Regions from separate parts of the Desulfitobacterium elongatum genome, predicted to be linked through region 2. Evidence: predicted binding sites of a transcription regulator. Region 2 holds the regulator's gene; the other holds the start of a gene.
What was found. Region 2 encodes CtsR, which represses protease genes until heat stress. Its sites were predicted from a motif close to AAGGTCAANNAAGGTCAAAT; they were not measured.
Positions count from the first base shown of each region.

Region 1: a site for CtsR is predicted at 3,797-3,816, ahead of clpB (ATP-dependent chaperone ClpB). Genes of this name have one in related genera too.

Region 1 covers NZ_AP038772.1:2,351,770-2,358,741, reverse strand. Annotated here, with positions in the region: gene ACZ42W_RS11105 (phospho-sugar mutase) at 1-1,294, shown strand, start outside; gene ilvA (threonine ammonia-lyase) at 1,429-2,655, shown strand; gene ACZ42W_RS11095 (diacylglycerol/lipid kinase family protein) at 2,758-3,681, shown strand; gene clpB (ATP-dependent chaperone ClpB) at 3,883-6,477, shown strand; gene ACZ42W_RS11085 (IS4 family transposase) at 6,658-6,972, opposite strand, start outside.
Region 2 covers NZ_AP038772.1:4,559,030-4,566,001, forward strand. Annotated here, with positions in the region: gene ACZ42W_RS21495 (ATP-dependent Clp protease ATP-binding subunit) at 1-1,476, opposite strand, end outside; gene ACZ42W_RS21500 (protein arginine kinase) at 1,563-2,615, opposite strand; gene ACZ42W_RS21505 (UvrB/UvrC motif-containing protein) at 2,620-3,117, opposite strand; gene ACZ42W_RS21510 (CtsR family transcriptional regulator) at 3,139-3,609, opposite strand; gene ACZ42W_RS21515 (hypothetical protein) at 3,870-4,256, opposite strand; gene ACZ42W_RS21520 (universal stress protein) at 4,377-4,805, opposite strand; gene ACZ42W_RS21525 (MFS transporter) at 4,899-6,140, shown strand; gene rbr (rubrerythrin) at 6,248-6,835, opposite strand.

The DNA of each region.
Region 1 (6,972 bases), 2.2 Mb from region 2:
TAAGGTATACTGGGAGGATGGGGGACAAGTACCACCTGATCGAGCAGATCAAATTCTTTTACGGATTAACGCTCGTGAGACTTGGAATGATCTTCATCCTCTCTCAGAGGATGAAGCCCAAAAAAAGGGTCTATTAGTCATGATCGGTGAAGAGCTCGATTACGCCTACTTAGGCCAAGTCAAAAAACTTGCTCTTCACCCGGAACTTATTCTGGCCAAAGGCAGCACTCTTTCACTAGTGTATACTCCTCTCCACGGCTCTGGAAATATCCCGGTTCGTCGAGCACTACAGGAACTTGGCTTTTCCTCCGTCTTTGTTGTTCCAGAGCAGGAACAACCGGACCCTGAATTCTCAACCGTACCCTATCCGAACCCTGAGATCCCATCGACTTTTGATTTGGCTCGCAAGCACGGCAAAGAGCTTAAGGCAGATCTTTTGATTGCTACTGACCCAGATGCCGATCGGCTAGGAATAGTTATCCATGCGCCCGAGGGAGATTACCGCCAGCTTACTGGAAATCAAGTTGGCACTCTTTTAACCTACTATCTTTTGACTCAAAAAAAGGAATTAGGAATTCTTCCACAGGATGCCGTCATTATCAAGACCATCGCCTCAACGGACTGTGCCGACATTCTTGCTAAGGACTTAGGTGCTCGTGTGGAGAATGTACTCACTGGTTTCAAGTTTATCGCCGAAAAAGAACATGAGATGGAAGAAAACGGTTCAGGGAACTTCCAATTTGGTTTCGAGGAGAGCTACGGATATTTGGCTGGGCACTTCGTTCGGGATAAAGATGCTGTCATAGCTGCTGTTCTTCTTGCTGAAGCAACGCTTTACTATAAAGAAGTCGAAGGTCGTACTTTAATAGATGTCCTCAATGAAATCTCACAGAAGTATGGATACTTCGCCGATGACCAGGTTTCAATCACCTTAAAAGGGAAAGAAGGAAAGGAGGAAATGGATAGAATAATGGCGGGACTCCGAACTGCAGAAATTTCCTGCTTAGGCGAAATACCTATCGAAAGAATTGATGACTATGAGCTTCGAATGGGGAAACGACTTACGAAAGAAGATCAGGAAAACTATCCTCTCAGCTTACCCCAATCCAACGTCCTGCGTTATTCCTTCCATGGGGGTGGCTTTGTTATGGCTCGTCCTTCGGGCACAGAACCTAAGATCAAGTTCTATTTTAATGTGAAGAGCTCAAACCCAAATACACTTCAGGACACTCTTACACAGGTAAAAAATGATCTCCTCAAACGGGTCCAGATGATTCTAGGCAAAGAGATTTGAGTAGCTTCCACTCAAAATTCTATTAATGGTAAAAAGAGCTCACCCTCCCGAATGTGTATCGGGGATAGGTGAGCTCTTTTCGATACATACTACTCCTTGACTGTTTGCTTATACTATGGGTTAGGAGCGTTAACATGCCAGAATTACTCACCATAAAGCAGATCTTAGAAGCGCGAAATACAATTCAACCCTTCGTTCATCGGACGGTACTTGATCATTCTACGACATTTAGTTCCCTGACCGGAGGAGAAATCTACCTCAAGATGGAGAACCTACAGAAGACGGGTTCTTTTAAAGTTCGTGGAGCAGCGAATAAAATTGCCAACCTCTCTCTAGAGGATAAGAAAAAAGGAGTTCTTGCTGCTTCAGCTGGGAACCATGCCCAAGGCGTTGCCATGGCTGCGTCAAGAGTTGGTATCTCGGCCACAATAGTTATGCCAGAAGGTGCACCACTCACGAAGGTCTCAGCTACTGAAGGGTATGGCGCAAAGGTGATCCTCTCGGGTTCCGTCTATGATGATGCGTATCAAAAGGCTGTGGAGGTTCAGTCCGAAACAGGAGCAACATTTATACATGCCTTTAATGATTTGGATGTAATGGCTGGTCAAGGAACAATTGGTTTAGAAATTATCGAGGATCTTCCAGAGGTTGACACCATCCTTGTTCCCATCGGAGGAGGAGGGTTAATCGCCGGAATCGCTGTCGCCGTGAAATCTCTAAATCACAAGGTTCGAGTCATTGGGGTTGAAGCAGAAGGTGCCCCCTGCATGCTGCATGCTTTGCACCTCGGAAAACCTGCACCTCTGGAACAGGCAAGTACATTAGCTGACGGAATTGCTGTCAAGTGCGCAGGAGACCTCACCTTCCCAACCGTTAGCGACTATGTTGATGACATCGTTACAGTCGGAGAAGAAGAGATCAGTGAAGCAATCCTTACCTTGATGGAACGTACGAAGAGCATTGCTGAAGGAGCAGGGGCCGTAACTATCGCAGCAGCTCTCCAGCGCAAAGTGGATTTAACTGGAAAGAATGCCGTACTTATCCTAAGTGGTGGAAATATCGATGTTAATTTCCTCGCACAGATTATTGAACGAGGGCTTAGACGCTCAGGGCGCTCCATGATCTTTCAGACAATACTACCTGATAAGCCAGGAAATCTTGAAAAAGTACTCGAGCTGATCGCCCATGAACGTGGCAATGTCGTTACCGTTGAGCACTCTCGCTACGACTTACGCATTCCATTACGGTATGCCCGTGTAAGTATGACCTTGGAAACTCAGAATTTTGAGCACCAACAACGAATAATCAAGCGATTAGGAAAAGCGGGCTACCCGGTGCAGATGATTACAACTAACCCCTAAGAAATTGTCCTTCTTAAAAAGGGTTTTCTCTCCAGGATGCAGAATAGTGTCATTTTAGCAAGAAAAATCCTATTTTACATAATAAAGCTGGAGATAGAGACTATGAATGAAAAGCCCTGGTTTGCGATTGTAAACCCCGCCTCCGCAAACGGACGAACGGGGAAAGAGTGGCCTGGAATCCTAAAACTTCTGAATAAAAACGGAGTGGACCTCAATTATGCGTTAACTACCTGCCCAGGAGAAGCCACTGAATTGACTCGGCGAGCTTTACGTGATTTTAACCAGATTCTATCTGTAGGGGGAGATGGAACGCTCAATGAAGTAGTGAACGGCTTCTATGAAAACCAATCCCTGATCAACCCAGAAGCAAGCCTTGGAATTCTTTCTCATGGAACGGGAGGAGACTTTCTCCGCTCCTTGAACCTTAGTCGGGGCATTAATTCCTTTCTTGAAGTACTACGCCGAGAACGGATTGTCCCCATCGATTGTGGGCAGGTTCAATATATGAACTCCCTCGGTACGATAGAACATCGATATTTTCTAAATGTCGCCGATGTTGGGTTAGGCGGAGAGACTGTAACAAGGGTTAATCACCATAGTAAATTTTTTGGGGGTAAACTATCCTTTCTATTTGGAAGTTTAGTGAGTATTTTTGCTTACCGTAATAAACACATGAAATGCATCCTTGATGGAAAGGTCATTGTCAATGAGCGCATTAATAGTATTATGGTCTCCAACGGTCGGTATATCGGTGGTGGAATGATGATCGCACCAGATGCCGATTTTTCTGATGGCTATTTTGATGTCGTCATCCTTGGGGATTTTACACCCCCTGAACTTTTACATCATTTGCCTAAAATTTATCGAGGGAAACATCTTCACGTTCCCGGTGTGGCTGTGTATAGAGGAAAAAACGTTATAATTCAATCAGATCCACCTGGACTTCTCGATCTTGACGGAGAGCAGCCAGGCTGCACTCCTGTTCACTTTTCCCTTATACCCGGGTCGATCCAAATCTGGACCTAAATTTTTATCTAATATCCCCAAAAGTGACTACCACTTTTGGGGATTCCTCTTTTCAGGCAAGCAGTCAGATTAGCTTTAGTCAGATATTATTTTAGTCAATAAAGGTCAAATTTCGGTCTGACCTTTATTGACCTTAGACTTATTGAAGATTATAATAATATCAAGAAACCATCTAACACAAGCCCAAAGGAGTGATCTCAGATGTCTTTTGACACCAACCGTTTTACCCAAAAATCGCAAGAAGCGATTATTAGTGCCCAAAATATGGCCGAGAGAAACGGCAATAGTCAAGTGGAGCCTGAGCATCTGCTGCTCTCTCTCCTTGAGCAAGGGGAGGGCGTCGTTCCCCAAGTGCTCACAAAATTGAACCTTGCCGTAGGAGCTTTGGCACAAAAAGTGCGTTTGGAAGTTAATCGTTTTCCACGCATGAGTGGGTCCAATGTCCAACTTATGATTTCTCCTCGACTAAGAACACTATTGGTTTCTGCACATGATGAGATGGAAACCTTTGGTGATGAGTTTGTAAGCACTGAGCACCTTTTACTCGCGATACTCGATCGAGCTGGGGGAGCTGCTGAGAAAATTCTCAAACAAGAAGGTCTGAATCGTGAAAAGCTGCTTCAAGCCCTTCGTGAAGTTCGAGGCACACAACGAGTTACGAGCCAGACCCCAGAAGGAACCTATCGCGCTCTCGAGCAATATGGTCGGAATCTCGTTGAACAGGCCCGTCGTGGAAAACTTGATCCAGTGATTGGCCGGGACGAAGAAATCCGTCGGGTTATCCAAATTCTTTCAAGACGGACGAAAAACAACCCCGTACTCATTGGTGAACCGGGAGTAGGGAAAACTGCGATTGTCGAAGGCTTAGCTCAACGAATTGTTCGTGGGGATGTTCCTGAGTCGGTTAAGGGCAAAGTAGTCATTACTTTAGATATGTCAGCTCTTATCGCTGGAGCAAAATACCGGGGAGAGTTCGAAGAACGTCTGAAAGCTGTCCTTAAGGAGATCCAGGACCGTGATGATGTAATTCTCTTCATCGATGAACTTCATACAGTCGTAGGAGCGGGTGCAGCCGAAGGCGCGATGGATGCAGGTAATATGCTAAAACCTATGCTCGCTCGTGGAGAACTCCACATGGTGGGTGCAACGACTTTAAAAGAGTATCGAAAATACATTGAAAAGGATGCTGCCTTGGAACGCCGTTTCCAGCCTGTCATGGTCGGAGCTCCTACTGTTGAGGATACAATCTCAATCTTACGTGGATTAAAAGAACGCTATGAAACCCATCATGGTGTTAGGATCACCGACGGAGCCATTATTGCAGCAGCAGTTCTTTCGGACCGATATATTAGTGATCGTTTCCTTCCTGATAAGGCGATTGATCTTATCGACGAAGCTGCAGCTCGTATGCGAATGGAGATTACTAGCGATCCGTTTGAACTCGATCAAATCAAGCGCCGAATGATGCAACTTGAGATTGAGCGAGAAGCTTTGAAGAAAGAAAAAGATGAGGGAAGTAAGGAACGACTCGGCAAGATTGAGGAAGAACTTGCTAACATGAAAGAAGAAAGAACCGCGCTCGAAGCTCAACTTCAAGGAGAACGAGAAATACTCAATCGGATTCACGAGTTAAAAGAGGAGATCGATAAGACTCGGACAAAGATGGAACAAGCTCAACAAATCTTCGACTATAATAAAGCAGCTGAACTCCAGTATGGGGTATTGCCAAAGCTAGAAAAAGATTTAAGCTCCTTGGAAGACCAGCTTCGCACCCGGAAAAATACCATACTCAAACAGGAAGTTGATGAGCAGGATGTAGCAGAAGTGGTCGCCAAATGGACAAACGTACCCGTCACGAAACTCATAGAAAGTGAAATGGAAAAGCTCGTTCACATGGAAGATCGGATCCACGAACGAGTGATAGGACAAGAAGAAGCTGTTCATGCCGTTGCTGATGCAGTTCGTCGCGCCCGAGCCGGCCTCCAGGATCCGAACCGTCCACTAGGCTCATTTCTTTTCCTTGGACCGACTGGAGTTGGTAAAACAGAACTTGCCAAAGCACTTGCTGAATTCCTCTTTGATGATGAGCAAGCCATTGTCCGTATCGATATGTCGGAATACATGGAAAAGCACACAGTTTCCCGTTTAATCGGAGCTCCTCCAGGCTATGTAGGTTATGAAGAGGGAGGACAACTCACGGAAGCCGTTAGACGCAAGCCCTATAGTGTCGTACTCTTTGACGAAGTAGAAAAAGCTCATGGGGATGTTTTTAATGTCCTACTGCAACTTCTTGATGATGGTCGTTTAACAGATGGACAGGGCCGAATGGTTAACTTCAAAAATACTGTCGTCATTCTCACGAGCAATATTGCCAGTCCTCTCATTCAAGAAATGACCAGAACGAGGGCTCCCCAAGAAGAACTTCGTTCAAAAGTAACAGCGGAACTAAGAGGGTACTTTAGGCCAGAATTTTTAAATCGACTCGACGAAATTATAGTGTTCCATCCGCTAGGAGAAGAACACATTCACCAAATCGTTGATCTTCAGCTTAACCAGCTCCGCAAACGCCTTGCTGAACGTAAGATCACCCTTGACTTAACAAAATCTGCACGCAGTAGATTGGCTTTAGAAGGATATGATCCAGTCTATGGAGCTCGCCCCTTGAAACGGGTTATCCAACAACAGCTTCAGAATCCCTTAGCGATGAAACTTCTCCAAGGAGAGTTTCACGAAGGTCATCATCTGCTCGTGGATACAAATCCTAAGGGAGAATTTCAATTTAGTCTATCCGATTAATTCCTTATGAGGCCTGCATCAGATAAAAGATGCAGGCCTTTTCGAAAAACCAATAAGCAATCCACCAGTTTTTTTCGTTCCTCTTAAATAATATTAACTTAAGTTTCGCACCCCGAAAGCTCGACTTACGTGGGACGAATATTTAAAATTCGACACTTTGTTTTTGCGGATTATTCCAACTCAGCATGCCTTTTCAATCCTTTTTAACTGATTTGTTAGAAAAGAATCCTCAAAAAGTTCTTTTATGTACTGATACTCACTGGAATTTTTAAATTCCAAAATGTCCACAAAACCATGCTCAGCCATCTCAGCGATGATCACTTGCAGTAACTCTTCAAATAAATCCCAGAGTCTTTGGGCCAAGTTTTTTTCGAGTAACTCGTCTTTAATCACATGAAATACCCCGCCTAATGACTCATACGCGTTTACTCGGCGAAAATAAGCCAGAAGGACGTAGAGAAGATAACAGGTTGACACATGGCCTATCTGGGCATC
Region 2 (6,972 bases):
CGTCCAACTTGCGACGATTTGAGCGATATCCTCGGCAGTAACCATCGTCTTATCGACATCGCGTTTGCTCTCCCAATCATTACGCTGCTGGGCAAGTTCTTCCCGTAATTTATGCTCTTCATCCCGTATTTGAGCTGCCTTTTCAAAGTCCTGACTTAAAACGGCGGCTTCCTTTTCTTTCTTCAAGGCATCAATCTTTTCTTCTAAAGACTTTAAATCTGGGGGAGCAGTAAACGACGTCAAGCGGACACGTGAGGCTGCTTCATCCATAAGGTCGATCGCTTTATCAGGAAGGAATCGGTCCGAAATGTAACGATCAGAGAGTCGAACCGCGGCCTCAATCGCCTCATCTGAGATCTTCGTCCGATGGTGTGCCTCATAACGATCGCGTAACCCGTAAAGGATCTTAATCGCCTGTTCGAGAGTAGGTTCACCCACTGTAATCGGTTGGAAGCGCCTTTCTAGGGCAGGATCCTTCTCGATATACTTACGGTATTCATCAAGAGTCGTTGCCCCTATGCATTGGAGTTCACCCCGGGCAAGCGCTGGCTTTAAGATATTGGCTGCATCGATTGCCCCTTCTGCTGCTCCAGCCCCAATTAAGGTGTGCAACTCATCGATGAAAACTATGATATTCCCATCGACACGAATTTCTTCCATGACCTTTTTCAAGCGTTCTTCAAATTCCCCGCGATACTTACTTCCTGCAACCACAGACGAGAGATCTAGAGTGACGACACGCTTACCTGCCAAGATTTCCGGGACCTTATTGTCGATGATCTGTTGGGCCAGGCCTTCGGCAATCGCCGTTTTCCCTACCCCTGGTTCCCCGATCAAAACTGGATTATTCTTTGTGCGACGACTCAATATCTGAATGACCCGCTCGATCTCTGACTCACGACCTACTACGGGGTCAAGCTTCCCTTCAGCAGCTTGTTGCGTAAGATCTCGTCCAAACTCGTTAAGTGCTGGAGTGTTAGAGGGACCTCCATTCTTCGAGGTTGCATTCGCCGAAGGATTCGCTGGCATCGGAACGTCTTCCGGTTCTCCTCCCAAAAGACGAATGACTTGCTTCCAGATCTTCTCTGGGTTTACCGACATGTTCATAAGAATGCGTGCAGCAACTCCTTCTCCTTCCATCAAGAGTCCGAGTAAGAGATGCTCTGTTCCGATATAGGTGACCCCTTGGCGACGAGCTTCTTCATTGGCAAGCTCCAATATACGTTTTACACGCGGAGTTAAGCCGACTTCTCCTTCATAAGGTTCCCCCGTACCAATGAGATTTTCGATTTGTTCACGGACTTTGTCCGGCTGAACTCCAACACCCAAAAGCGCTTTAGCTGCAATCCCATCCCCTTCCCCCACTAAACCAAGAAGCAGATGTTCAGTCCCTAGTACATTGGACCCCATGCTTCTAGCTTCTTCTTTAGCGAGCTGAAGGACCTTCACCGCTTTTTCTGTAAATCTTCCATTCATCATGATTTCACCTTCCCTACTTTGTATCATGTTATTTTTTCTTTAGACAGGTCTTGTCTCTATTACTCCTGCTCATTGTGGAGATATTATGAGCTTATACTTATAGCTTGCCTTACGTACTTCGCCCGTTGCTCATCTCGCTGTCCTGAATCGAGTTCTTGATCGAGAACATACTGGAGAGACGCTGGTGAGGTCTCGACAAGCAGTGTGCTAAAGCTTTGTTGGTGCTGTGGAAGTATCCCTAGGTCGACTCCCAAACGATCTAGGGAGAGACACTGCAAGGCATCTTCAGAGGTTAAGAGCCGAGCATTTTCCAAGGTACCTCTTGCCCTCCAGACCTTATCCTCTAGAGCGAGTCGTGCATCCCGCAATAAGCCTTCACGGGCCTGCACTTCCTGCTCGACAATCTGCTTAGTTACAGCTTCGAGATGGGTGATGGTATCTTCCTCGCTCTTTCCCAAGGTAATCTGATTTGACACTTGAAAAAGATGTCCGAAAGCTTGAGAGCCCTCGCCATACAGTCCTCTTACAGCTAAGCCAAGATGGGTCAAGGCTCCGAGAAGATTTTGGACTCGATGGGTCATAACCAAGGCAGGCATATGAACCATGACGGATGCCCGCATTCCGGTTCCCACATTGGTTGGGCAAGCCGTTAGATAACCCTGGGCTTCCCGAAAAGCAAAATCAAGCTGCTTCTCAAGCTCATCATCACAATCATTCGCAAGTTGAAACGCTTTCCTAAGTTGATCACCCGGGAGGAGGGCCTGAATTCTCAGGTGATCCTCTTCGTTCACCATGACGGAAATTTGATGGTTCTGGCTTAAGGCGACTCCACGAGCCCCCCGAGAGCTTGCAAGCGCCGGGCTGATTAAATGCTTTTCAATCAGAACGTACTGTTCAATCGACGTCAGATCCGTCAGAGAGTAATACTCGAGTTTTTCCCCTGCGACATCAACGGTTCGCAGGGTTTCAGAGACTTTCTTCTCGAGCTCCGTTGAGGCCTCTAAGGATAGGATCTGGGGAAATGGGGTGTTCTCCAAATTACGTGCTAGACGGATTCGGCTACTTAAGACGACGGGAGCCTGAGGATTTTCCTGCATCCAGTTACTTTGCCGAAGTAACAGTTCTTTTCGCTTCATCTTCTCACCCCTCCAGATTCTGTTCGAGTTGACGAATCTGATCTCGAACGGTTGCCGCCGCCTCGAACTCTTCCTTCTGAACGAGCTGCTGAAGCTTTTCTTTGAGTCTCTGAATCTCTACTTTCTCCCGGATTGCGGTTCCTTGGCGCATTGGAATTTTCCCGACATGCCGTCCGCCTCCATGAATCTTCCGCAGAAGTGGTTCAAGCTGAGACTCGAATTTTTGATAGCAAGCGCTACAACCTAGCTTACCAGCCTGTGTAATCTCAGAAAGCGTGCTCCCGCACTGGGGACAGGATTCTTCTTTTGGACTTTGTGGCGTCGATGTAAAGTCAAAGAGTGCTTGCAAAAATTCTGGTATGATTCCAGGATGAAAGACTAAGTTCACTTCTTGAGCCTTTTGAGCGCATTGGTCACAAAGGTAAAGCTTCGTCATATCTCCATTTACTGTTTTCGTAATCTGCACATTGGCTTCTCTCTGCTGGCAATTTTGACAAAGCATGTGATCCCCTCCTTTAACCCTCTATTGTAAATCCTCACGGCTTAATGTCGTTAAAATCCTTTTCATGATATGCGCCCGTAGCACCTCAACATTCAGACTTTCCTGACCTAAACTATCTCGATGTAAAACGATTCGAATAATAGCTGCTTCACGCGGAGTAATTACTTCTTCTTCGAGTAGTCGTTGAAGTAGTCCAAAGGCTCGATTCTGGGTCAATTGGGTTCCAATCAGTTGCCGCATGACATTCTGGAACTGCCCTTCTTGGTTTAAGCCGAGCCGAACAATTCGCAGGTAGCCTCCACCACCCCGGCGGCTTTCGACTAAGTATCCCCGCTCGACCGAGAACCGCGTCTCCAGAACATAATTGATTTGCGAAGGTGCACATGAGAATTCCTCAGCCAGAACACCCCGTTGCAGGATAATAAACCCCTCATCAGCCTGTTCCAATATCCGCTTCAAGTAAACCTCGATGCGGTCTGCAAGATTTCCCATCACACGACACTCCCTTTATGACATTCTTTGACTTTATGACCTTCTTTGACCTTCCTCTTTATTGTAACCAATATTTCCGAATTTGCAAATATATAAGGGCGAAAAATTTGAGGGAAATTAATGTCGAAGTTCTTATCGAGCTTGAAAATATTTAGAAATATAACTATTCTTAAAAGGAATCCCCTATTCTTAGGAGAAGTATACTTGTTGCTAACAAAAATAGAAAAATAGAGGCATAAAGCAAAAAACTTCGTTTCCACCTATCCGGCAAAAACGAAGTAAACCCATATTCCCAAGGTGAGGAAACTCACCCCTGATAATGCCCAATACACTATATTTCCCTCTAAAAAGGGTTTTATAGGACCCTCCTCTTGAGATAGTGACGAGTTGGCTAACTCAGCCCCTGAGTCTTTTGGCCTGTGATCTAGCATGGAATCTTCTGTAGAGGGTTCGTCAGCTCTTATTCTTTCCTGTGGCCTTTTTTCATATTTTGGTTCGATTGGTTTTCCTAATGGGACTTCAACTCGAGGTTCAATAGGTTTTCTCAGTGGGACCTCAACTCGAGGTTCGATATCGTCCCAATGAATCGAGCCCTTTAATAAATAATCAATCTCTTCTACACTTAAACGAACTTGTTTTTCTTTCATCGTGGGTCTTCTCTCCTGTTAAAGGTTTACACTTTTTGGTATTCGCGAAAAAACAAAAAAACCCTGCCTCTATGAGCAGGGCTAAAGACCTATTTTTAGTACTATCTTCTTAATCCCTAGCTACTTGACGAGAAGCACCGGACAAGTTGCCTTCTGGAGGACACGCTGACTGACACTCCCAAGGACTGATCCCGTAATCGGACCATACCCGTGGCTTCCTATGACAACGAGGTCAATATTGTCCTTCTTAATCTGTTCGAGAATTTTACTGACTGGGTGACCTATTTCAAGAACTGTGGTAATTTTTACTCCTTCGGTCGAAACCCCCATTAAGGCAGCCTCAAGGGCCATCTCTCCATTACGGGTTAGATCCTCCTGGGTTACGGAAATTCCGTAAGATATGGTATATCCCCAATAGGCCTGAGGCGTAAACGTCACATGCATAAGGATAATTTCAGCTTGAAAATGATGAGCTAACTCTATTGCTTTAATAAGCGCCCGTTTCGAGTACTCTGAGGCATCTGTGGGCACAAGAATTTTTTTGTACATTTAATATTCCTCCTTTTACTAAAAAGCATATCCTTATTACTAATTTCTCATGCACTTATAGTATTAGCATATTCGCAGAAAGAAGTGGAAGTTTTGCCTGAGCATTTAAAAAGGTTTCGATATGGCTGGAGTAGCTGGTCTATCCTAGTCATTGCTTTTATCACGGTCTTTTTCCACCGACTTTCCGTCGGTTCAGTCGCGGATCAAATCACCCGTGAAATCCCCATGAATGCATTAGCTCTTGGAAATCTGACGGCCATGAATTATTACGCCTATGCCCTTATGCAAATTCCTGTCGGAATTTTAGTGGATCGAGTAGGAGTTCGGAAAATCAACGTATTCGGGCTTCTGATAACCGCTTCAGGGAGTGTCCTCTTCGGACTTGCTCATAGCCTTGAGATCGCCTATTTATCCCGTTTCATGGTAGGAATCGGCACCTCAGTAATCATCGTCTCGATCTTTAAGGTCCAAGCGACCTGGTTTCCCTTATCAAGGTTTTCGGCACTTTCCAGTTTGACGTCCTTCTTCGGAAATTTTGGTTCGTTACTCGCGCTCTATCCTCTGACCTTCCTCTCCATGATTCTCGACTGGCGGTATGTCTTCAATATTATGGCTGGGGTTTCACTTCTTCTCGCTTTACTTGTGCTCTGGGGCGTACGAGATGCCGAAAGTGAGTCAGTGGATAGGCTAAACCTACAAGCCCCCTCTCAGGAAGAAACGTCTTCCTTTACAACCTTCTTAAAGGAAAGCTTATCTAGTGTCTTGAAGAATCCAAAGACCTGGCCCAATGTCCTCATCCTTTTCGCTTTCACAGGCTCTAGTACGACCTTGCTTGGTCTATGGGGAATCCCCCTCATCACTCAAATCTACGACTTGGATAAAGCAACGGCTGCCGGCTATCTGACGTTCGCGACCTTTGGGTTTATCTTAGGGGCGCCCCTGGTCTCACTCTGGGTTCGCTGGTTAAAGGGAATTCGCCGCCCCCTTTTGATGGGAACCGGGATCAACCTCGTGCTCTGGACCTACATTACAGTCTTCGCTAAGGGTCAACCACCTGCCTATCTCTGGCCGGCCTTCTTCTTTCTCTTTGGGATTCTCATCATGAATCACATTCTCGCTTTCTCCAATGTCACAGCCGTAAACTCTTTGCGCTACAGTGGGATTGCTAGTGCTGTAACGAATATGGGGGAATTCATCGGAAGCTCTCTTGCAAGTCTTACCATTGGATTTATGCTCGATCAGACCGGGAAGGCCACTGAGGCCTGGTGGGTTATCCTTATTATGGCGGCTTTAGGCTTCCTTGGGGCCTTGTTGATGAAAGAAGAAAAACTTTAGACGACAAATTGTAAACAAAAACCCTCTGTGCCCTTAACTGCTCCATTTACAAGGTTCAGCTCAAACTAACAGAGGGTTTCTTGAATTAATGACGAATCTTAAACGAATTAATACTCTTGCGGTAGCTCTTCAAAGTATCCTTTCGGATGCTGACAAGCAGGGCAAAGCTCTGGAGCCTCAGGCCCTTCGTGTACATAGCCACAGTTCGTGCACTTCCAAGTCGTCGGCTTGTCTTTCTTATATAATGTCCCGTTCTCTACTTGCTCAGCTAATGTCTGATAACGCGTCATATGATGCTTTTCCACTTCGGCAATCTTACGGAAGATCTCTGCGATATCTTTATAGCCTTCTTGATCTGCGATGTCTGCAAAACCAGAGTAAGCAACTTCCCATTCTTCGCGTTCCCCTTCTGCTGCTGCTTTCAGGTTTGCCAAAGTGTCCTTATAGACGAGAGGGTAGTCTGCATCTACATGAATGACCTCGGTGGCACCCTTAGAATGAGCCACTAATAATTTATAAAATACTTTAGCATGTTCCTTCTCATTATCTGCGGTAGATTGAAAAACTTGTTGAATGTATTGATGGCCTTCATTTTTTGCTACACTTGCAAAAAAGGTATACCGGTTCCGTGCTTGGGACTCACCTGCGAAAGCATTTGTTAGATTCTTAAAGGTCTGCGTGTCCTTGAATTCCATGATCGAAAACCTCCTTGCTTATTACATTGACTTAGTATACTTAATTTAGATTTTGTTATTCTAATTTACTTTCTTCTTTACTTTCTTCGTCAATATTTTAGAATCCTTCTCGTATATTCAACTTTTTTTAAAAAAAT